DNA from 2 places in the Variovorax frigidus genome. Region 2 is predicted to be linked to the other one. Evidence: riboswitches for the same ligand, from Rfam matches in the RefSeq annotation. Region 2 holds a riboswitch; the other holds the start of a gene.
The links. A riboswitch is a leader RNA that binds a small molecule or an ion and turns the genes downstream of it on or off. The one in region 2 is predicted to bind cobalamin.

Region 1: another riboswitch for cobalamin. It lies ahead of ACSFBC_RS00315 (TonB-dependent receptor domain-containing protein); the one in region 2 lies ahead of ACSFBC_RS14480 (TonB-dependent receptor).

The regions. Positions count from the first base shown of each region.
Region 1 is NZ_JBPJZF010000001.1:64,864-75,384, forward strand. Features, by position in the region: gene ACSFBC_RS00295 (YebC/PmpR family DNA-binding transcriptional regulator) at 1-36, opposite strand, end outside; gene ACSFBC_RS00300 (sulfite exporter TauE/SafE family protein) at 117-932, opposite strand; gene ACSFBC_RS00305 (cell division protein ZapA) at 1,225-1,569, opposite strand; gene ACSFBC_RS00310 (DUF904 domain-containing protein) at 1,566-1,790, opposite strand; cobalamin riboswitch at 1,812-2,052, shown strand; gene ACSFBC_RS00315 (TonB-dependent receptor domain-containing protein) at 2,134-4,089, shown strand; gene ACSFBC_RS00320 (cobyrinic acid a,c-diamide synthase CobB) at 4,074-5,420, shown strand; gene ACSFBC_RS00325 (bifunctional adenosylcobinamide kinase/adenosylcobinamide-phosphate guanylyltransferase) at 5,410-5,967, shown strand; gene ACSFBC_RS00330 (ABC transporter substrate-binding protein) at 5,964-6,824, shown strand; gene ACSFBC_RS00335 (FecCD family ABC transporter permease) at 6,821-7,825, shown strand; partial or broken gene ACSFBC_RS00340 (ABC transporter ATP-binding protein) at 7,885-8,592, shown strand; gene cobO (cob(I)yrinic acid a,c-diamide adenosyltransferase) at 8,623-9,192, shown strand; gene bluB (5,6-dimethylbenzimidazole synthase) at 9,320-10,003, shown strand; gene ACSFBC_RS00355 (MotA/TolQ/ExbB proton channel family protein) at 10,003-10,476, shown strand.
Region 2 is NZ_JBPJZF010000004.1:464,636-475,156, forward strand. Features, by position in the region: gene cobN (cobaltochelatase subunit CobN) at 1-981, opposite strand, end outside; gene cobW (cobalamin biosynthesis protein CobW) at 1,001-2,059, opposite strand; gene ACSFBC_RS14460 (LLM class flavin-dependent oxidoreductase) at 2,089-3,009, opposite strand; gene ACSFBC_RS14465 (ABC transporter ATP-binding protein) at 3,009-3,785, opposite strand; gene ACSFBC_RS14470 (FecCD family ABC transporter permease) at 3,782-4,789, opposite strand; gene ACSFBC_RS14475 (ABC transporter substrate-binding protein) at 5,361-6,251, opposite strand; gene ACSFBC_RS14480 (TonB-dependent receptor) at 6,251-8,419, opposite strand; cobalamin riboswitch at 8,550-8,829, opposite strand; gene ACSFBC_RS14485 (fasciclin domain-containing protein) at 8,923-9,480, opposite strand; gene ACSFBC_RS14490 (patatin-like phospholipase family protein) at 9,605-10,521, opposite strand, start outside.

The DNA.
Region 1 (10,521 bases), on a different contig from region 2:
CAGGTCCTTGTGCTTTGCTTTCCACTGTGCGCCCATGGTCGTGCTCCTGAGTTGGGGCGAACGGCCCGGGCCGCCCGCATGAAAGATTCTCGCGCCGGATCGAGCGGAGCGGCGGCTCAGCCGCTCAGCCCCTTCCAGAGCATGTAGGCGGCCAGCAGGTACAGCACGCTGGCGAACACCCGCTTGAGCTTCTTCACCGGCAGGCTGTGCGCGGCCCTGGCACCCAGCGGCGCGGTGAACACGCTGCAGGCGGCGATGACGACCAGCGCCGGCAGCCAGATGTAGCCGAAGGCGCCGGCCGGCAGGCCCTGCACGGCGGTGCCGCTGAGGATGTAGCCCACCACGTTGGCCACCGCGATCGGGAAGCCCAGCGCCGCGCTGGTCGCCACAGCGTTGTGGATCGCGATGTTGCACCAGGTCATGAACGGGATGCTGATGAAGCCGCCGCCCGCGCCGACCAGGCCGGAGATGAAGCCGATCACGCCGCCCGCGGCGAACTGGCCGCCGGTGCCGGGCATCTGGCGCGTCGGCGCGGGCTTCTTGTCGAGGAACATCTGCGTGGCCGAGAAGCCGACGAACAGCGCGAAGAAGATCGCGAGCGCCGTGCCCTTGAGCAGCGCGAACACGCCGAGGCTGCCCACCAGGCTGCCGATCACGATGCCGGGCGACAGCCGCTTCACGATGTCCCAGCGCACCGCGCCGCGCCGATGGTGTGCACGCACGCTCGAGACCGAGGTGAAGATGATGGTGGCCATCGAGGTCGCGATCGCCATCTTCACCGCCAGGTCGGGCGCCACGCCGCGGTGGCCGAGGAGGATGGTGATGAAGGGCACCATGACCATGCCGCCGCCGATGCCGAGAAGCCCTGCGAGGAAACCCGTGCCGATGCCCAACAGGGCGAGTTCCACGATCAACAGCGGTTCGAGCAGCATGGGGGCGGTCCGGCAGAAAGAACGACGGCCCCGATCAGGGGGCCGTCGCGGAGCGAAGAAGGTGTCTGCAGTGGGATGCGCCGGACCCGCATCCTGAACCAGGGTTCAGGTGGGCGAGGGCAGCAGGACTTCGGGTTCATCTGACGCGAGATGATCACGCCCGTCCAGCGATGTACCAAGCCCGGCTCCGGAGAGCATTGGAACAAGGAAATATTAAGCCCGACGCGCACTGCAGACAGGTGCGATTTTACGCCCGCATCGCTGTCACCCGTGTGAACGCACGGGCTTTTTGTCAGAGCAGGTGGTCGTCGCGCGCGAGCGCCTGGTCGAGCCGCTTCAGCAATTGCGCTGCGCGCTCGGCGTCGTGTGCCGCGTCGACGGCGGGCGTGGCCTCGGTGGGCGCCGCTGCGGCCGCCTCGACCGCTTCGGCCGGCTCGGGCTGCTGGCCCAGGTCGAACGCGAGGTTCAGCGCCGCGAGCACCGCGATGCGGTCACGGGCCTTCACCTTGTTGGCGTCGCGGATCTTGCACATGGCGACGTCGACGCGTTCGACCGCCTCGCGCAACTGGGCTTCGCCGCCTTCGGGGCAGCCGAGCAGATAACTCTGTCCCATGATCTGGACTTCGAGCTGTTTCATGGGGTGGCGGGATCCTGTGGCGGGTCGAGGGGCAGCCGTTCCAGGACCGCGTCGATGCGTGTGCGTGCGGCGGCGAGGCGCGACTTGAGCGCGTCGCGTTCGCGCGTCAGCGCATCGACCTGTTCCTGCAGCAGCGTGTTGGTGCGCTGAATTTCTTCGTGGCGCACGAGCAGACGTTCAACGCGCTCGGCAATCTGATCGATGGGGCTCTGTGCGGACATGGCTGCAGATTGTAGGGGCCCCTTAGAATCGCCCGCGTTGGTGCTCGCGCCGCGGTTCACGCGGCACAGTTCAACGGGAAGCAGAAACCAGAGCCCCTCGGGCCGCGGTCAGCCTGCGCTGCCCCCGCAACGGTCCAGCAGACGGCGCATTCACTCGCGCCGCTTTCGTCAATCAGCCACTGGGCGCCCTGAAACAGGTGCCTGGGAAGGCGACGACAGTTGTTCTGCCAGCCCGGATACCGGCCAACGAGGTGAGGGTGGGTGCGCGTGTCGCGGCCACCTTCGTGACGCCCACACGTCCGGCGGGGAAGCCGGACAGGGTTTTGTTCTCAAGTTCGTTCCCATGAAGAATCGTTTCTCTCCCCACGGCGTCTGCGCGCCGGTGTCCGTGCGTGTGCGCTACGCCACGTTGCCGCTGGCCGCCCTGAGCGCCGCCATCGCCGTGGCCCTCCCGGGCCTGGCACTGGCTCAGCAGCGGTCCCTGCCCGAGACCGTGGTCACGGCCACCCGCGTGGCACAGCCGCTGTCGGACCTGACCTCGGACGTGTCCATCGTCGACCGCGAGACCATCGAGCGCAGCGGCGCCACCGGCGTGGCTGACGTGCTGGCGCGTTTGCCCGGCATCGAGATCAGCCGCAACGGCGGCATCGGCAACACCACCAGCGTGTTCATCCGCGGCGCCGAATCGCGCTTCACCGCGGTCTACATCGACGGCGTGCGCATCGACTCGCAGTCCACCGGCGGCGCCGGCTGGGAAGGCATCCCGCTGGGGCAGATCGACCGCATCGAAGTCTTGCGCGGCCCGGCCGCGGCGGTCTACGGCTCCGATGCCATCGGCGGCGTGATCCAGCTGTTCACCAAGCGCGGTGAAGGCGCCGCGACCCCCTACGTCGGCGTGGGCATCGGCAGCCGCCAGCTGCGCAAGGCCGAAGCCGGCGTGAGTGGCTCGGCGGGCGTGGGCGGTGCCTTCGACTACGCGCTGGGCATCTCGTACGAGGAGAGCGACGGCTTCGACATCCAGCCGCTCGCGAAGCGCAACCCGGTCAGGACCGCGCAGTACGCGGCCGACGGCTGGACCAGCCCCGACCGCGACGGCTACCGCAGCACCGCGGCCAATGCGCGCCTGGGCTTCCAGATCAACCCGGCGCACCGGCTCGAAGGCACCTTCCTGTACAGCGACATCGAGGCGAAGTACGACGCCTCCAGATCGGGCGCGCGGCCGCCGGCCGTGTTCCCCGACGACACCTCGACCAACACGCTGCGCACCGCGGGCCTGGCCTGGATCGCCAAGTGGACCGATAACTACACGACGCGGCTGCAGATCACCGACAGCAAGACCACCTACCAGACCGATCCGAGCTTCTACCGGACCGAGACCGCGCTGCGCGGCTACCTGTTCCAGAACGAGCTGCATTTCGGTGCGCACCGTGTCACGGCCGCGCTCGAGCGCCGGGAAGACGACCTGGAGAACGCCGCCACCGCCACGGCGAAACTGCTGGCGCGCGACCGCTCGCAGAACGCGGTGTCGCTGGGCTACGGCTTCGTGCAGGGCCCGCACACGGTGCAGTTGCAGGCGCGCCGCGACGACGACAGCGAATTCGGCGCCAAGACCACCGGCAGCGCAGCCTACGGCTACGCGATCACGCCGCAGTGGCGCGCCACCGCGTCGGTCGGCACGGCCTTCCGCGTGCCCACGCTCTACCAGCGCTTCAGCGAGTACGGGCTCGCAAGCCTGAAGCCCGAGGAAAGCCGCAACGTCGAACTGGGCCTGAACTGGACCTCGGGCGCGAGCAACGCCGGCGTGGTGGTCTACCGCAACAAGGTGACCAACCTGATCACCTACGACGGCAGCGCACGCGGCTGCGTCTCGACCTTCGGCTGCTACGCCAACACCGCACGCGCCGCGTACGAGGGCCTGACCCTGACCGCCGGCCACCGCATCGGCGACGTGGCGCTGCGCGCCTCGGCCGACTTCCAGGACCCGCGCGACCTCGGCACCGACAAGCTGCTGGCCCGCCGCGCGCGCCGCCACGGCATGCTGGGCGCCGACTGGAACGTGGCCGGCTGGACGCTGGGCGCGGAGGTGCAAACTTCGTCCATGCGTTATGACGATGCCGCCAACCTGCGCCGACTCGGCGGCTACACCGTGCTCAACCTGGTCGCGAGCACCAAGCTCACGCCCTCGCTGACGCTGATCGGCCGGCTGGACAACGCGGGCGACAAGGACTATTCCTTCGCCCGCATCTATGCCACCGCGGGCCGTACCGCCTACCTCGGGCTCAAGTGGTCGCCCCAGTAAGCCGCAGCGCCGCCTGCGCCGCCGTGCTCGTGGCCGCGCCCGCTTCCGGGCAGGGCAAGACGACGGTCACGGCCGCGCTGGCGCGCCTGCATGCGCGCGCCGGCCGGCGCGTGCGCGTCTTCAAGTGCGGGCCCGATTTCCTCGACCCGCGCTGGCTCGCGCTGGCCAGCGGTGCGCCGGTGCATTCTCTCGATCTCTGGATGAACGGCGAGGCCGACTGCCGTGCGCGCCTGCACGCGGCGGCCGGCGAGGCCGACCTGCTGATCGTCGAGGGCGTGATGGGCCTGTTCGACGGCACGCCGAGTGCGGCCGACCTCGCGGTGCATTTCGGCCTGCCCGTGCTGGCGGTGATCGACGCGCGCGCCATGGCCGGCACCTTCGGTGCGCTGGCCTATGGGCTGCAGCATTTCAAGCCCGGCCTGCCGTGGTTCGGCGTGCTGGCCAACCGCGTGGCGAGCGAACGCCATGCGGGCATGCTCGAAGGCGCGCTGCGCGATCCCGCGCACTGGCTCGGCGGCCTGCCCAAGGGCGAGGATTTCACCCTGCCCGAACGGCACCTGGGCCTGGTCGCGGCCGACGAGACGCAGGACGCGCTGGCCCGGCTCGATGCCGCCGCCGACGCGCTCGCGGCCACGCCGCTGGGCCGGCTGTCGGTCGCGGAACTGCCGCAGGTGCGCTTCGAGGCCCCTGTTGTGGAAACGGTTGCGCCGCTGCTTGCCGGCCGCACCATCGCGATCGCGCGCGACGCCGCCTTCGCCTTTCTCTATCCGGCCAACCTCGACGTGCTCGATGCACTCGGAGCGCGCCTCGCATTCTTTTCGCCGCTGGCCGGCGATGCATTGCCTGAATGCGATGCCGTCTGGCTGCCCGGTGGCTATCCCGAACTGCATGCCGAAACGCTGGCCGCTCGCACGCCGTTGCGCGATGCACTGATCGCCCACGCCGCGGCCGGCAAGCCGATCTGGGCCGAGTGCGGCGGCATGATGGCTCTGTACGACACGCTGGTCACGGCCGACGGGCAAGCCCATGCGATGTGGGGCCTGATGCCAGGCCGCGTGACGGTGCAGAAGCGGCTCGCGGCGCTCGGACCGCAGCAGCTGGCCCTGGCCGGGCACAGCCTGCGCGGCCACACCTTTCACTATTCGGTCTGCGACACGCCGCAGCCCGTGGCCGCGCGCACCACGCGGCCCCACACCGAGGCGGCAGGCGAAGCGGTCTATGTGCGCGGCACGGTCCGCGCGAGCTACTTCCACGCCTGGTTCGCCTCCAGCCCTGAAGCCACTGCGCGGCTGTTCGATGCCGCGCCGATCGGATTTGCAGATGAGGGTTGATCGCGAATACCTGCTGGGCGGCCAGAAGAGCGGCAAGTCGCGCCGCGCCGAGGAACGCGCGGCCACCTGGCTGGCCGCCTCGCCCGCGCACGACGCGGTGCTGATCGCCACCGCCACCGCCTGGGACGACGAGATGCGCGAACGCATCGCGCGGCACCAGGCCGATCGGGCTGCGCGCGTGCCGGGCCTGCGCACCGTCGAAGAGCCGGTGCAGCTGGCCGAGGCCATCGCCGCCCACAGCGCGCCCGGCACGATGGTGCTGGTCGACTGCCTCACGCTGTGGCTCACCAATCTCACGATGCCGATGGAGGGCGTGACGCACGACGCGGCGCCGGCCATCGCGGCGCTGCGGGCCGCCTTGCGCGCGGCGCGCGGTCCGGTCGTGCTGGTGGGCAACGAGATCGGCCTGGGCGTGATCCCGCTGGGTCGCGAGGTGCGCGCCTTCGTCGACGCGCTGGGCCGGCTCAACCAGGACATCGCGGCCGAGTGCGACCGCGTCACCTTGATGGCCGCGGGCCTGCCCCTGACGCTGAAGGAACCGAAGTGACGCGCTTCCTGCCCTGGCTTCTTCTGCTGCTGATCGGCTTTGCGCATGCGCAGCCCATCGTCGTCACCGACGAACGCGGCGCGCAGGTCACGCTGCCGCGCCCGCCGCAGCGCATCGTCACCTTGTTGCCCTCGCTCACCGAGTCCGTCTGCGCGCTGGGTGCCTGCGAGCGCCTGATCGGCGTCGACCGCTATTCGAACTCGCCGGCCTCGGTGCGCGCGCTGCCGCAGCTCGGTGGCGGCATCGACCCCAACGTCGAGGCCATCGTCGCGCTCAAGCCCGACGTGGTGCTGCTCGCCAAGTCCTCGCGCGTCACGCAGCGGCTCGAGGCCTTGGGCCTCACGGTGCTGGTGCTCGAACCCAAGACCCATGCCGACGTGAAACGTGTGCTCGACCAGCTGGGCCGCGTGCTCCAGGCCGACGATCCGCAGCGCGTCTGGCGCGCGATCGATGCCAGCGTCTCGGCGGCGGCGCAGTCGCTGTCGCCGGCGGCCAAGGCGACGCGCGTGTACTTCGAAGTCGACGGCGGCCCCTACGGCGCGGGCGAGAGCTCCTTCATCGGCGAGACGCTGACGCGGCTGGGCGTGAAGAACATCGTGCCCGCGGCGCTGGGCCCATTCCCCAAGCTCAACCCCGAGTTCGTGGTGCGCGCCAATCCCGACCTGATCATGGTCAGCGTGCGCAGCGCCGCGGACATGGAACAGCGCCCGGGCTGGCCGAGCATTCGCGCGGTGCGCCATGGCCGCATCTGCCGCTTCGCCGCGGAAGAGTCCGACGTGCTGGTGCGCCCCGGTCCGCGCATGGGCGAGGCCGCGCGCATCATGGCGCGCTGCCTGGCCGACAAGGCGCCGCGATGATCCGTCACCGGCAACGCATCTGGCTCCTCGCAGCCGTGCTGATGCTGCTGTGCGCCGCCTTGCTGCTGCTGGGCGTGGGCATCGGCAGCACCGGCTTCGAGAGCGTGCTGGCCGCGTGCCACGACCCCGTCGCGCTGCAGATCGTGCGGGAGATCCGGCTGCCGCGCACGCTCGGCGCCTGGCTGGCCGGGGCCTTGCTCGGCCTCGCGGGCGCGGTGGCCCAGGGGCTGTTCCGCAATCCGCTGGCCGACCCCTACCTGCTCGGCAGCGCCTCGGGCGCCTCGCTGGGCGTCGCGCTCGCGCTGGCCCTGTTCGGTGCCGCGCCCTCGACCGCGCAATGGCTGGTGCGCCTGGGCCTCACGGGCGCGGCCTTCGTGGGCGCGGTGCTGGCCGTGATGCTGACGCTGACGCTCGCGCGCGGTGTGCAGCAGACGCTGCGGCTGCTGCTGGCCGGCGTGATCGTCGGCGTGGTGCTGGGCGCAGCGAAGGACCTGGTGACCATCGGCTCGGCCGACATCCTGCAGGCGCTGCAGGGCTTCATGCTCGGCGGCACCGGCCTGGTCGGCTGGAGCGCCTGTGCGGTGATGGCCGGGCTCGGCGCGCTGTGCCTGCTCGCGGGCTGGGCGCTGGCACCGGTGCTCGACGGCCTGGCGCTGGGCGAGGCGACCGCCGCCAGCCTGGGCCTGCCGCTGGGCGCGATGCGCGCGGCGCTGGTCGCGGTGCTGGCGCTGGCCACCGGCACGGCCGTGGCCCAGACGGGGCTGATCGCCTTCGTCGGCCTGGCCGCGCCGCACCTGGTGCGCTCCATCGTGAAGACCACCCATGCCTGGCTGATCGTGCTGTCTGCCGTGATGGGCGGACTGCTGCTGATGGCGGCCGACCTGCTGGCGCGCTGGCTGATCGCGCCGCAGGAACTGCCCGTGGGCGTGCTCACCGCCGTGCTGGGCGGCAGCTATTTGCTTTGGCTCATGCACAGGCGCGGGCGTGGAGGCGTCCGGTGAGCGCGGCACTCGAAGCGCGCCAGGTCGACGCCACGCTGGGCGGCACGCCGGTGCTGCACGCCATCGACCTGGCCATCGAGGCCGGTCGCTGGACCAGCATCGTCGGGCCCAACGGCGCGGGCAAGTCGACCTTGCTGCGCGTGCTGGCCGGGCTGCTGCCGCATGGCGGCGAGGTGCGTCTGTTCGACGCCTCGCTGCACGGCCTGCCGGGCCGCGTGCGGGCGCGGCGCCTGTCGTGGCTGGGGCAGGGCGGGGCGGGCGAGAGCAGCGCCGACGACCTGCTGGTCTACGACCTCGCAATGCTCGGCCGCATGCCGCACCAGCGCTGGCTCGCGCCGCCCAGCGCCGCCGACCGCGCCGCGGTCGAGCGCGCGCTGCGCAGCACCCAGGCCTGGGACTGGCGCGACCGGCCGCTGGGCCAGCTCTCGGGCGGCGAACGCCAACGCGTGCTGCTGGCGCGCGCGCTCGCGGTCGAGGCCGAGGTGCTGCTGATGGACGAGCCGCTCGCCAACCTCGACCCGCCGCACCAGTCCGACTGGATGCAGACCATGCGCGCGCTGGTGGCCGAGGGCCGCACGGTGGTCAGCGTGCTGCACGAACTCTCGATGGCGCTCGCCGCCGATGCGCTGGTCGTGATGGCGCAGGGCCGTGTGCTGCACCACGGCGCCTGTGCCGAGGCCTCGACGCACCGTGCGCTCGAAGCCGTGTTCGACCGGCGCGTGGCGGTGCACCGCGTCGACCAGCAGTGGATCGCGCTGCCCCGCTGAACCCATTCCCGAATCGGAAAGAAGAACGTCATGCAAATCGAAACCCCACCCAGCGCCAAGCCCTACGAGAAGCCCGAGGGCGAACGCCGCGGCATCGTGATCGTCAACACCGGCGACGGCAAGGGCAAGAGCACGGCGGCCTTCGGCCTGGCGCTGCGCGCGCACGGCCGCGGCAAGGCCGTGAAGATCTGGCAGTTCATGAAGGTGCCGACCGCGCGCTTCGGCGAGCACCGGATGTTCGAGCAATTGGGCATCCCGATCGAAGGCCTGGGCGACGGCTTCAGCTGGAAGAGCCAGGACCTCGAACACTCGGGCCAACTCGCGCGCGACGGCTGGCTGCGCGCCAAGGCCTCGATCCTGTCGGGCGAGTATTTCCTCGTGGTGCTCGACGAGATCACCTACCCGCTGATCTACGGCTGGCTGCCACTCGACGACGTGCTGGCCACGCTGCGCGAACGGCCCAAGCACGTGCACGTGGCGCTCACCGGCCGCCGCTGCCCGCCCGAGCTCATCGAGCTGGCCGACACCGTGACCGAGATGACCATGGTCAAGCACGCGTTCAAGGCCGGCATCCCCGCCCAACGCGGCATCGAGGACTAGACATGTTGCACACCCCCAGGCTTGCCCACGTCGTGTGGCCTCCCTCCCCCTTGCAGGGGGCAACACCGGCGGCCCGGCAAAGCCGGTTCCGCGGTGTTCCTGGAAGGGGAAAGCGCGGGTGCGGCGCGTGACGACGTCATTTGGGGCTGACGAGGCGCAAGCCGTCTACCGCGCGATCCGAGAGCGTCGCGACATGCGGCACTTCGCGGGCGGCGAGGTCGCGCCCGAGGTGTTGCGGCGGCTGCTCGAGGCGGCCCATCACGCACCGAGCGTGGGGTTCATGCAGCCGTGGCGCTTCCTCCGTGTGCGCGATGCGGCCTTGCGCACGCAACTGCATGCGGTGGTCGAGCAGGAGCGCGTGCGCACCGCGCAGGCGCTGGGCGCGCGCGAAGACGAATTCATGTGCCTCAAGGTCGAGGGCCTGCGCGAGGCGGCCGAACTCATCGCCGTGACGCTGGCCGATGGCCGCGAACAGCATGTGTTCGACCGCCGCACCCTGCCGCAGATGGATCTGGCCTCGGCCGCCTGCGCGATCCAGAACCTGTGGCTGGCCGCGCGTGTCGAGGGGCTCGGCATGGGCTGGGTCTCGCTGTTCGATCCGGCCCAGGTCGCGTCGCTGCTGGGGCTGCCCGCGGGCGCCGAGCCCATCGCATTGCTGTGCCTCGGGCCGGTGCACGGCTTCTACGACGAACCGATGCTGCAGCGCGAACGCTGGGCGAAGCGCGAGCCGCTGGCGTCGATGGTGTTCGACGACCGCTGGGGCATGCCGTCGAGCTTGTTCCCGGCTTCCCAAGAAAAAGGAAATTCCTGATGCTGGCCTTCGATAGCGTGCTCTTCGAGCTCGCGCGCCTGTTCCTCTGGCCGGTCACGCTGGGCGTGCTGCTGTCCTTCGTCTACGCGGTCTGGAGCCTGGGTGCGTTCGTGGTCGAAGGGCTGCAGCGCCGGCGCGACCCCGCGCGCGTGCTGGTGCTGCGCGCGGTGGCCGACCAGGGGCAGGAGCAGATGGAACTGGCGGTGCTCAAGTCGCTCGAGGGCGTTCGCCTGTGCAGCCGCGTCGCGCCCATGCTGGGCCTGATCGCGACCATGATCCCGATGGGCCCTGCGCTGGTGGCCGTGGCCTCGGGCCAGTCGCAGGGCGTGGCGCAAAGCCTGGCACCGGCCTTCGCGGCCGTGATCGTGGCGCTGGCCTCGGCCTCGATCACCTTCGTGGTCTACACCGTGCGCCGGCGCTGGCTGATGCGCGAACTGGTGACGGTGCTGGACGCACGCGACGTCAACGTATGAGCGCAGCGCCGGGCCGCCCCAAGCAAGCTCGCACCGCAGCGCGGA
Region 2 (10,521 bases):
CATCGCGATGTCGCGCGGGCGCAGGCCCTGGCTGTCGGCCAGCCAGTCCTCGCGGTTGCCACCGCTCACGATCACCTGCAGCACGGGCGCATCGCCTGCGAGTTCGGCCACGGCATCGCCCGCGTTGCCGCCCTGCCCCAGCGCCGCGAAGGCCGTGGTGTTGAGCACCAGCTGCACGCCATGCTCGCGGCACAGGCCGCGCAGCGCGGAGATGCACAGCGGGTCTTTCAGGGAATCGAGCGCGACCGGCAGCGGGTTCAGGCCCTCGGCCCGCAGCGCGGCGGCCATCGCATCGAAGACCGCCGTGTTGCCCGACTGCAGGTGCGAGCGGTAGAACACCAGCGCGACCACGGGCGCACCGTCGCGCCACAGCGCGCGGAGGTCGTCGATGCCGGCCACCGTGTGCGCGGCGCCGAAGCCGCCCGGCACATGCAGCGCCACCTGCGGCAGGCTGCGCGGCGGTTGCGGCGCCTCGCCGTGGCCCAGGCCGTGGAAGGCGATGGCGCGCAAAAACTGCAGCGCATTGGCCGCGCCGCCCGCACGCGTGTATTGCCAGAGCTGGCGGCCTACCGAAGGGGGCAGCGTGCTGCGCGCCAGCAGGTCCTCGTCTTCCTGCAGGTCGCCCGAAAAGATCGCGAGCTGCTGGCCCTTGCGGCGCGCGAGCTTCTCGATCTGCTGCAGCCCGTAGGCCCAGGCCGATTCGGCGCCCAGGTGATCGACGATCACCACGCGCGCATGTTGCAACACCTCGTCGACGTAGAGGTCGAGCGAGGCCGGCTGGCGCAGGTACTGCAGGTTGGCCAGCCGCAGCGAGGGGTAGCCGGGGTCGGTGGCGGCGAGCGCGCTGCGTGCCGCGGCCAAGAGCGCGAGCGTGGTGTCGGCTGAGCTCAGCACCACGATCTCGCCCGGCGTCTGGTCGAGCCGGGTGACGACGCTGTCGTCTTCGACGAAGCGGCCGGGCTGGGTGCTCAGCAGGTGCATCGCGCGCCGGCCCGAAGCGTCAGGCCGCGACGGCGACGGCCGCCTGCAGCGCCTCGCGCAGCACGGCCTCATCGAGGTCTTCGCCGATGAACACCAGCTGCGTGCGACGGGCCTCGCCCTCGCGCCACTGGCGGTCGAAGTGGTGGTCGAAGCGCTTGCCCACGCCTTGCACCAGGAGGCGCATCGGCTTGCCCGGGATCGCCACGAAGCCCTTGATGCGATAGACGGTGTGCGCGGCCACGATCTGCGCCAGCGCGGCCAGCAGGCGGTCGCGGTCGACCGCGGGCAGGTCGATCACCAGCGCGTCGAACGCGTCGTGGTCGTGGTCTTCCTCGTGGTCGTGGTGGCTCGTGCGCTGGTCGATGGTGGTCTCGGCCGCGCGACCCTGGCCCAGCAGCAGGGCCAGCGGCAGCTTGCCCTGGGTGGCGGCGACGATCTTGACCTCGGCCGGGATCTCGGCGCGGATCAGCGCCTCGACCTGCGCGCGCGCGGCGTCATCGAGCAGATCGGACTTGTTGAGCACCACCAGGTCGGCGGCCGAGAGCTGGTCTTCGAACAGTTCGTGCAGCGGCGATTCGTGGTCGAGGTTGGGGTCGGCGCGGCGCTGCGCATCGACGGCCTCGGTGTTCTCGGCGAACTGGCCCGACGCCGTGGCCGGGCCGTCGACCACCGTGACCACCGCGTCGACGGTGAACACGTTGGCGATCTCCGGCCATTGGAAGGCCTGCACCAGCGGCTTGGGCAGCGCGAGGCCCGAGGTCTCGATGATCACCGCGTCGATGTCGGCGCGGCGCTCGGCCAGCTGCAGCATCACGGGCTGGAACTCCTCCTGCACGGTGCAGCAGACGCAGCCGTTGGCCAGTTCGTACAGTGCGCCTTCACGCTCGTTGCCCTCCTCGTCGCAACCGATGCCGCAGCCGCGCAGGATTTCGCCGTCGATGCCCAGCTCGCCGAACTCGTTGACGATGACGGCAATGCGCTTGCCTTCGGCATTGCCCAGGATGTGGCGCAGCAGCGTGGTCTTGCCGCTGCCGAGGAAGCCGGTGACGATGGTGACGGGGATCTTGGCGCTTTGCATGAGGGTGTGGCTTTCTGAGATGGGATGGATCATGCCGGCTCGCGAAGCGCGGGGAGCACCTCGTTCGCAAAGAGCGTCATGCCGGCGAGGGCTTGGGTGTTGTCCCAGAGCCCGTTGGCGTTGAACACGCAGCGCAGCGCATCGATGCCGCTGCGCTCACGCAAGGCGACGATCTGCGCATGGCATTGCGCGGGGTCGCCGTGGATGAACTGCTCGCGCAACATGCGTTCGCGGTCGATGCGCGGCACCTGTTCGGGCGGCACACCGCGCTTGGCGGCGAAGAAGGCGCGGCGTGTCTGCAGCTGGGGCCAGAGGCCGTCGAGCTGCGATTTCACCGAAGCCGCGTCGGCGCCGATGCACACGTAGCGCGCGAGAGAGGAACGCTGGAGCAGCGTCGAGGGCCGGCCCTGCAGGATGTCGGCCACGTGGCCCAGTTGCGTGGTCTCGGGCGGCTCCAGGCTCAGCAGCAGCGGGATGTCGCGCGCGATCGCGAAGCCCAGCGTCTCGGGCGTGGAGCCGGCCACGTAGAGGGGCACGTGCGCGGCGTGGGCCTGCAGCGCGATGCAGTGGCGTTCGAAGCGCGCGCGGGTCTCGGCCGCATCGATGTTCAATGCAGCCAGCGTGGCGGGCTCGGTGCCGCGGCCCACGCCGATGTCGATGCGCCCGCCGCTCTGGAAGGCCAGCTGCGCAATCTCGTCGGCCAGCAGCAGCGGCTGGTGCAGCGGCAGCACCAGCACCGAGGTGCCCACGCGCAGCCGCTCGGTGCGCGCCAGCAGCGCCGCGGCCAGCAGCAGCGGCGACGGGTACGGCCAGTCGGCCGTGGGCAGGCGGAATTCGCTGAACCACACACCGTCGAAGCCCAGCCGGTCGGCGGTGTCGAAGAGCGCGAAGAAGGCGCGCGGGTCGCCCTGCGTGGCTTCGCGGGTCCAGCCTGAAAGGTCGATGCGCATCAGGGGCCGGCCTGTTGGCGCAGCCGCGCGCGCAGCATCACGCCGGGCGGCACACCGATGCGGTCGAACACCACGCCGAAGCTCTCGTCGAGCAGCGCGGCATGGATCAGCTCCTCGCCGCCGTCGATCACGATGCGGCCGTCGGCCACCACCACGATGCGCTCGAAATGGCGGAAAGCCAGGTCGAGGTCGTGCATAGCGACGATCACCAGCCGCGAGCGGCCGCGCTGCGCCAGCGCCTCGACCAGCGTGAGCCGGTGTCGCACGTCGAGCGCGGCGCCGGGCTCGTCGGCCAGCAGGATCGGCGGGTCGGTCGCGAGCACGGTGGCCAGCAGCACCCGCGCCTGCTCGCCGCCCGACAGCGTCGACCAGCGCCGGCCGCGGAAGGCTTCGAGTTGGTTGCGCGCGATCACCTCGTCGACCGTGGGCAACTTGTTGTTCTTCGCAGCCGGGCCGCGCGGCGGCGTGAGGCGCATGCCCAGCAGTTCTTCCAGCACCAGGTCCCAGTGCGGCTCGAAGTGCTGCGGCATGAAGCCGATCGATTGCGCGCGCTCGGCGGCCGGCACATCGACCACGCGCCGCGTGCCCAGCCGCACCTCGCCCTGCGCAGGTGTTTCGAGGCCGGCCAGCAGCGCGAGCAGCGTGGACTTGCCCGCGCCGTTGGGGCCGATGACGGCGACCGAGCCGGTCGCGCCGAAGCCGATCGACACGTCGCGCAGGATGGACTTGTGGCGGCGCGAGACGCCGAGGTGCAGTGCTTCGAGCAGCAGATTCATGAACGCAGCCTCCGCGCGAGCAGCACGATGAAGAAGGGCCCGCCCGCCACCGCCGTGACCAGGCCCAGCGGGATCTCGGCCGGCGGCAGGGCCGAACGCGCGATGGCGTCGGCCACGGTCACCACGATGGCACCGGTGAGCGCCGAGGCCGGCAGCAGCACCCGGTGCAGCGGCCCGACCATCCAGCGCGCGATGTGCGGCGCGGCCAGCCCGACGAAGGCCACCAGGCCGCCGTAGGCCACGGCCGCCGCGACCACCAGCGAACCGACGATGACCGCGACGGGCGTGAAGCGCGCCACGTCGAGCCCGAAGCCCTGCGCCGCGCGCGTGCCCAGGCCCAGCAGGTCGAGCCCGTGCGCGATGCGCGAGGTGGCGAGCAGGCAGGCCACGCACAGCGCCGCGAGCAGGCCCAGGCCGGGCCACGACGGCGTCTGGATGCCGCCCAGCACCCAGTTCATCACGACCTGCAGGCTCACGGTCTCGTCGGACAGCGCGAGCATGAGGAAGGAGCGCAATGCGCCCAGCATCGCGGCGATGGCGACGCCGGCCAGCAGCATGCCGGCGGCATCGAGCGCGCCGGCGACGCGGGAGACGCCGAGCACCAGCGCGGTCGCGCCCCAGGCACCCGCGAAGGCGAGTGCGGGCAACGAATACGACTGAGGCACGCCCAGCGGCACGAGCAGCGCGACCGTGGCCCCCAGCGCCGCACCGCCCGAAGCGCCGAGCAGGTAGGGCTCGGCCAGCGGGTTGCGGAACACGCCCTGGAACACCGCGCCCGACAGGCCGAGCAAGGCGCCGACCAGTGCAGCGGCGAACACGCGCGGCAGGCGCCATTGCAGCAGGAGGCGGCTGCGCAGGCTGTCGTCGCCTGCGAGCGCGCGGTAGAGGGCCTGCGGGGACGACCACTCGTGGCCGGCGCAGGCGGCGAGCAGCAAGGCGACCCCGAGCACCGCGGCGGCGATGAGCCAGGCGCGGGCGGGGTGGCGAGGGGTGGGTGGGGTCACGGGTGTTGCGCCTTTTCCCGCTGAGGGAAGGTGGGGATGGGGGCTCGCACGATGGAGGCGCTGCCGCCCTCACCCCAACCCTCTCCCGGAGGGAGAGGGAGCAAGACAGAGGACGTCGATGCGGACGCTGTGTCAGCGCGCAGGCCCTCTTTCCCCTCTCCCGGAGGGAGAGGGAGCAAGACAGAGGGCATCGATGCGGAGGCTGTGTCAGCGCGCAGGCCCTCTTTCCCCTCTCCCTCCGGGAGAGGGCAGGGTGAGGGCATGGGCGGTGGTCCGGGCCAGCCTCTGTTGAGGCTGAGTGCCCCCACCCCTACCCTCCCCCGGAGGGGGAGGGAGAAAGACCGGGTCAGCTCCCTCGCTGCCTGGTGAAAGAAGCGCGGCTGCTTTGGCTCCTTCCCCCTCCGGGGGAAGGCAGGGATGGGGGCTCGCACGATGGGGGCGCTGCCGCCCTCACCCCAGCCCTCTCCCAGAGGGAGAGGGAGCAAGACAGAGGGCATCGATGCGGAGGCTGTGTCAGCGCGCAGGCCCTCTTTCCCCTCTCCCTCCGGGAGAGGAAGTGAAACCCAAACGCTCACGGCCTGACCTCCACCGACCCCAGCCACTTCGCCAGGCGCTCGATCCCGTCGATGGTCCGCGGCCCCGGAATCAGGAACTCGCTGCGCGACACCGTCACCGCCCGCTTGTCACGCACGGCCCGCATGTCGCGCCAGCCCGGCAGTTGCACCAGGTCCTCGAACGCCGCCTGGGTCCCCGCGAACAGCAGCACATCCGGGTCCGAGGCGAGGATCGCTTCGGGTGACACCTGCGCCACCGCCCCCCGCCCTGCGATCGCGAAGCGCCCACCCGCCATGCGCATCGCCTCGCCCGTGTAGGTGTCGGCGCGCGCCACCAGCAGCATGCCGTTGCCCACGCGCCCGGTGATCATCACCATGCGCGGCGACCTGCGTTGCACGACCTGCTGCGCCACGGCGTCCAGCCGCGCCTGCAGCGACTGCGCCAGCGCCTCGCCGCGGTCGGGCACGCCGGTGGCGCGGCCGATCAGGCGGATGTTGTCGAGCACCTCGCCGACGGATCGGCTCAGCAGCACGATCACCGGCACGCCGATGCGCGTCATCGGGTCGACCAATTGGTTGGCCGCCTGCCGCGCGGGCGTGACGATCACCAGGTCGGGCCGCTGCGCGACCACCGCGTCGACCGAGAAGCCCAGGCGGCCGCCGACCCTCGGCTTGTCCATGACCTCGGGCGGAAAGCGCGTGTATTCCTCGACGCCGACGATCCGGTCGGCCAGCCCCAGCGAGGTCACCAGCTCGGTGTTCGACGCGAAGATGGTCACCAGACGCTGCGGCGGCGCGCTCAGCACCACCGTGCGGCCCAGCGCATCGCGGACCGCGATCGGCGCGGCCTGCCCCGTGAGGGCGGCCACGCTCAGACCCAGGGCCAGCGCGATGCGCTTGAGTCGCATCAGAACGTGACCTGCATGCCGACCTGGAACTCACGGCCCGGCATCGAGGTGCCGCAGCCGCCGTTCTGGAAGCGCGGATCGGCGATGCACGGCTTCTGGTCGAGCGCGATGAAGATCGGGCTGCGGTTCAGGTCGAACAGGTTGTTGACCGCCGCGAACACCTTCACGCGCTTGCTGATGCGGTAGTCGCCGCGCAGGTTCCAGACGGTGAACGCGCCCTTGCGGTGGATGTAAGTGCTGTAGGGCTCGCCCTGCGGGATCAGCAGCGCCTCTTCGGTGTCGTACCACATCGGCCCGCGCAGCAACGCGCCGACCTGCAGGCTCCAGTCGTCGGGCAGCTTGCCCGCGCCGCGGCCGTAGCGCAGGCCCACCGAGGCTTCGTACTTGTACATGCGCTGCACGCGGTCGGTGTCGAGCGCAGTCGCACCCTTGTCGCGCATGGTGAAGTTGTAGTAGCCGTTCGCATACGCGTTGAGGCTGTGGGTGCCGGTCGAGAAGTTCAGCGCCTTCGCCAGGTCGACGTTGGCGCTGGCCTCGATGCCGCGCACCACGATGTCGGCCGCGTTGTTGGCGTAGTCCGAGGTGTTGGTGGTCGGGCCGCGCGACACGGTGATGATGCGATCGGAAATCGTGTTCTGGAACAGCGCCACGTCCGCGTTCCAGACCGGCAGCTGCAGCGTGCCGCCGAACTCGATCTGGCGGTTGCTCTCGGGCTTGAGGTTCGGGTTGCCGAAGCTGCGGCCGCCGCCCACCGCGGTGAAGTCCGAGCCCAGTTCGGTCGAGGTCGGCGCGCGGAAGCCGGTCGAGATGCCGGTGCGCAGGTTCAGCACGTCGAGCGCACGCCAGGTCGCGCCGGTCGACCAGGTGGTCTCGCCGTACGACTGGCTGCCGCTGCGCTGCAGCGGCAGGTTGGGCGTGAAGTCGAAGCCGGTGCGGCCCTCGGTGCGGCGCGCGCCGCCGCGCACGGTCAGGCGGTCGTCGAAGAACTTCTGCGAATCCTCGAAGTACAGCGCGTTGACGTGCTCGGTCTGGTTGTTGTCGTAGGGCGCGACCTGGCCGGTCGGGCCGCCGGGCAGCGCGACGCGGATGCGGTCCGAGCGCAGCCGGCTGCGCTCCCAGTCGTAGCCCAGCAGCAGGTCGTTGCCCTGCCCCAGCTTGAAGCGCGGCTGCAGGCGCGTGCCCAGGATGTCGAGCTTGCGGTCGTTGTAGTCGCTCGAGGTGCCGGGCGTGGCCCGCGTGCCCGAGCGCACCACGGGCGAGGCCCACTTGAATTCGTCCTCGTCGGCCACCGCGTAGATCTGCGCCATCCAGCTGATGCGCTCGTCGGCAGTGCGGCCTTCGTAGCTCAGGTCGGCCGAGGCGTTGGTGCGGTCGTCCTTGCTGACGGTGTTGGCGCCCGATCCGCGGAAGCCCGCGTTGTAGATGCCGTCGGTGCGCAGCTTGAGTTCGAGCCGGTTGCGCTCGTCGACCTGGAAGCCCAGCGCGCCCGCGAAGCCGCGGCGTTCCCAGCCGGTGTTGGCCAGCTTGCCGCCGCCCTTGCCCGATTCGTAGTCGTCGCGCCGGCCGCCCGACACGCCGAAGGTCCAGTCGAAGCGCTCGCCGCCGCCGCTGGTCTGCGCATGGGCCTGCACGCCGCCCCACGAGCCCACGCTCAGGCCGGCCTGGCTCGGCGGCGCGTTGTAGCCGCTCTTCATGATGATGTTGATCACGCCGCCCATGTTCTGGCTGCCGTAGATCACCGAGGCCGGGCCGCGCACGATCTCGATGCGCTCCACTTCGTTGGCGCTGAGCTTCGAGATGTTGGCCGTGCCTGCGCGCCGGCCGTTGACCAGCACCAGCACCTGCCCCTTGTAGTCGCGGCCCTGGCCGTCGCTGGTGGCGCCGCGGATGTTGATCGAGGTCTGCGCCGCGGTCCATTCGCTGAAGAAGCCGACCGCGTTCTCGGCCAGCAGGTCGGTCACCGACTTGGCAGTCGACCGGTCGATGGCGGCGCGATCGATCACCTGCGTGGTCGCGGCGATGCTCGCGCGCGCCTCGGGGCGGGCCGTGGCCGTGACGAAGATCTCGTTCAGCGCATCGGCTTCCTGGGCCATGCCCGGGCCTGCGGCCATCGAGAGAAAACCCAGCACGCCCACACGGACCGGGTTCAGGATCATTGCTCTTTTCATGCGTCTTCCAACTGCGCCCCGCCACCCCGCGGAGCCCAAACCAGTGATGACGCTGAAGAAGAAAGAACGCCTCGCGGCCAAGCCCGGTGCGCATGCACCGACCTGCCCGGACCCTCGCTCTCCCGCAGCGGCCGAAGCGGTTGCGAAGGCCGGTATCCGGGCTTGCGGACCGTCCTGCATGCGCGTTGCATGCACGACCGGAAGCCCCTCGCCTTCCCACGCCCGGAGGCGCAGTGACTGCCATGCCGAAGAAGGCATGGACGTGAGGGATTCCAAGAGATCCGCTGACCGTTGCGGGGGCAGCGCAGGACTTCTCGCGTCGTGTGAAGACGCCAGTCACCTGCTTCCCGTTTAACCCCGAGACCCTCCGAGGCGGAGAGCGTGCGGGGCACCTTCGAACCGTGCGGGCGCGGCGCTCACAGCGCCGGCCCGACCACAGAATTATAGGAAGGTAAAGAAGTCGGACAGCTTGCCGCGCGAGGCTTGCCGCCGAACCGTACTGCTTACTTGGGCAGCAGCACCTTGTCGACCACGTGGATCACGCCGTTCGACTGGTACACGTCGGCGATCGTCACGTTGGCGCTGCCGCCCTTTTCGTCGGTCACGGTCACGGTGCCGCCGCTGCTCTTGGCGACCAGCGTGCCGCCCGCGACGGTCTTGAGCGAGGCCATGCCCTTGCCGTCGTCGATCATCTTCATGAGCGACTTGGCATCCACCTTGCCGGCCACCACGTGGTAGGTCAGGATGGTCGTGAGCGTGCCCTTGTTCTCGGGCTTGAGCAGCGTGTCGACCGTGCCGGCCGGCAGGGCGGCGAAGGCGGCGTTGGTGGGCGCGAAGACGGTGAACGGACCCGGGCCCTTGAGCGTCTCGACCAGGCCGGCTGCCTTGACCGCGGCGACCAGGGTCGTGTGGTCCTTGGAATTGACGGCGTTGTCGATGATGTCCTTGGTGGCGAACATCGGCGCGCCGCCGACGGTGACCTGGGCGATGGCGGAGACCGCACCGACCGACAGAGCGGCTGCGAGTGCGAGGGAAGCGAGACGTGAGAACTTGGCTTGCATGGATGACTCCTGTTGCATTCACCGCCGCGAAGATGCGCGTCGGGTGTCATTCATACGGGGCGCGCCGCCCATTGGATTCATCGATGCGCCAACAAAATCCTTTCTTCGCGCGGCGCCCCCTCGATCACAGCACGCGGAGTTGCGTCATGTCGGGCCGTTCCAGCCATTGCTGCAGTTCGTCGGCCAGCCGCCCTGCCTCGGCCGCCGCGGTGCGCCAGGCCTGGATGCGGCCCGCCAGGTCGTTGCCGTAGCGCAGGAAATCGTTGCGGTCGGGCAGCTTGCCGCCGGGCAAGGTCGCGACCCATTCGGGCGACGGCGCCAGCACCACCATGCCGTCGAGGAAGGGCGTGGCCTTGTGGCGCCACTTCAGGCCCTTGTCGAGCCAGCCGGGCACCACCGCCTGCTGGAAGTGGGGGTACAGCACCAGGCCCTCGGGCCCAGTGCGGTAATCGAGGTGCAGGTGGTAGTCGGTGATGCCACCGTCCCAGTAGGCGCCGGGCGGCGCGCCGGGGATGTCGTGCACCGCCTCGAGCATGAAGGGGATCGAGCACGAGGCTTGCAGCGCGGGCGCGAAGTTGGCTTCGCTCAATGCCACGCGCCGGGTCGCGAAATCGGTGGTCGCGAAGGGCAGCGCCGCATCGGGCGTGGAGAACACCACGCGCTCGAGCCAGCCGCCCAATGCCTTGCGCCGCACGCCGTTGGCCATGAAGGCCCCCAGGTAGCCCAGGGCCGTGCGCCCTCGCCCCTCGCGGCCCAGCAGGTGCCGGCCGTGCGCGGTGATCACGTGCAGGCTGTAGCGCGGGTGGTTCAGTACCTCCTGGGCCCGGCCGCCGTAGAAGCTGCGCAAGCCCTCGCCGAACTGCGCGCTGACCTGCTTCGCCGTGAGCCGCTTCTGGCCCGGCGGCGGTTCGAAGTGCTGCGTGATGTAGCCGTCCTCGAAGTCGCGCAGCGCGCGCATCGGATCGTCGAGGCAGGCGTTGGCCAGGCGCCAGGCGCCGATCGACGCGCCCACGAGATCGATGGGTTGCGTGGAGCGCGGCA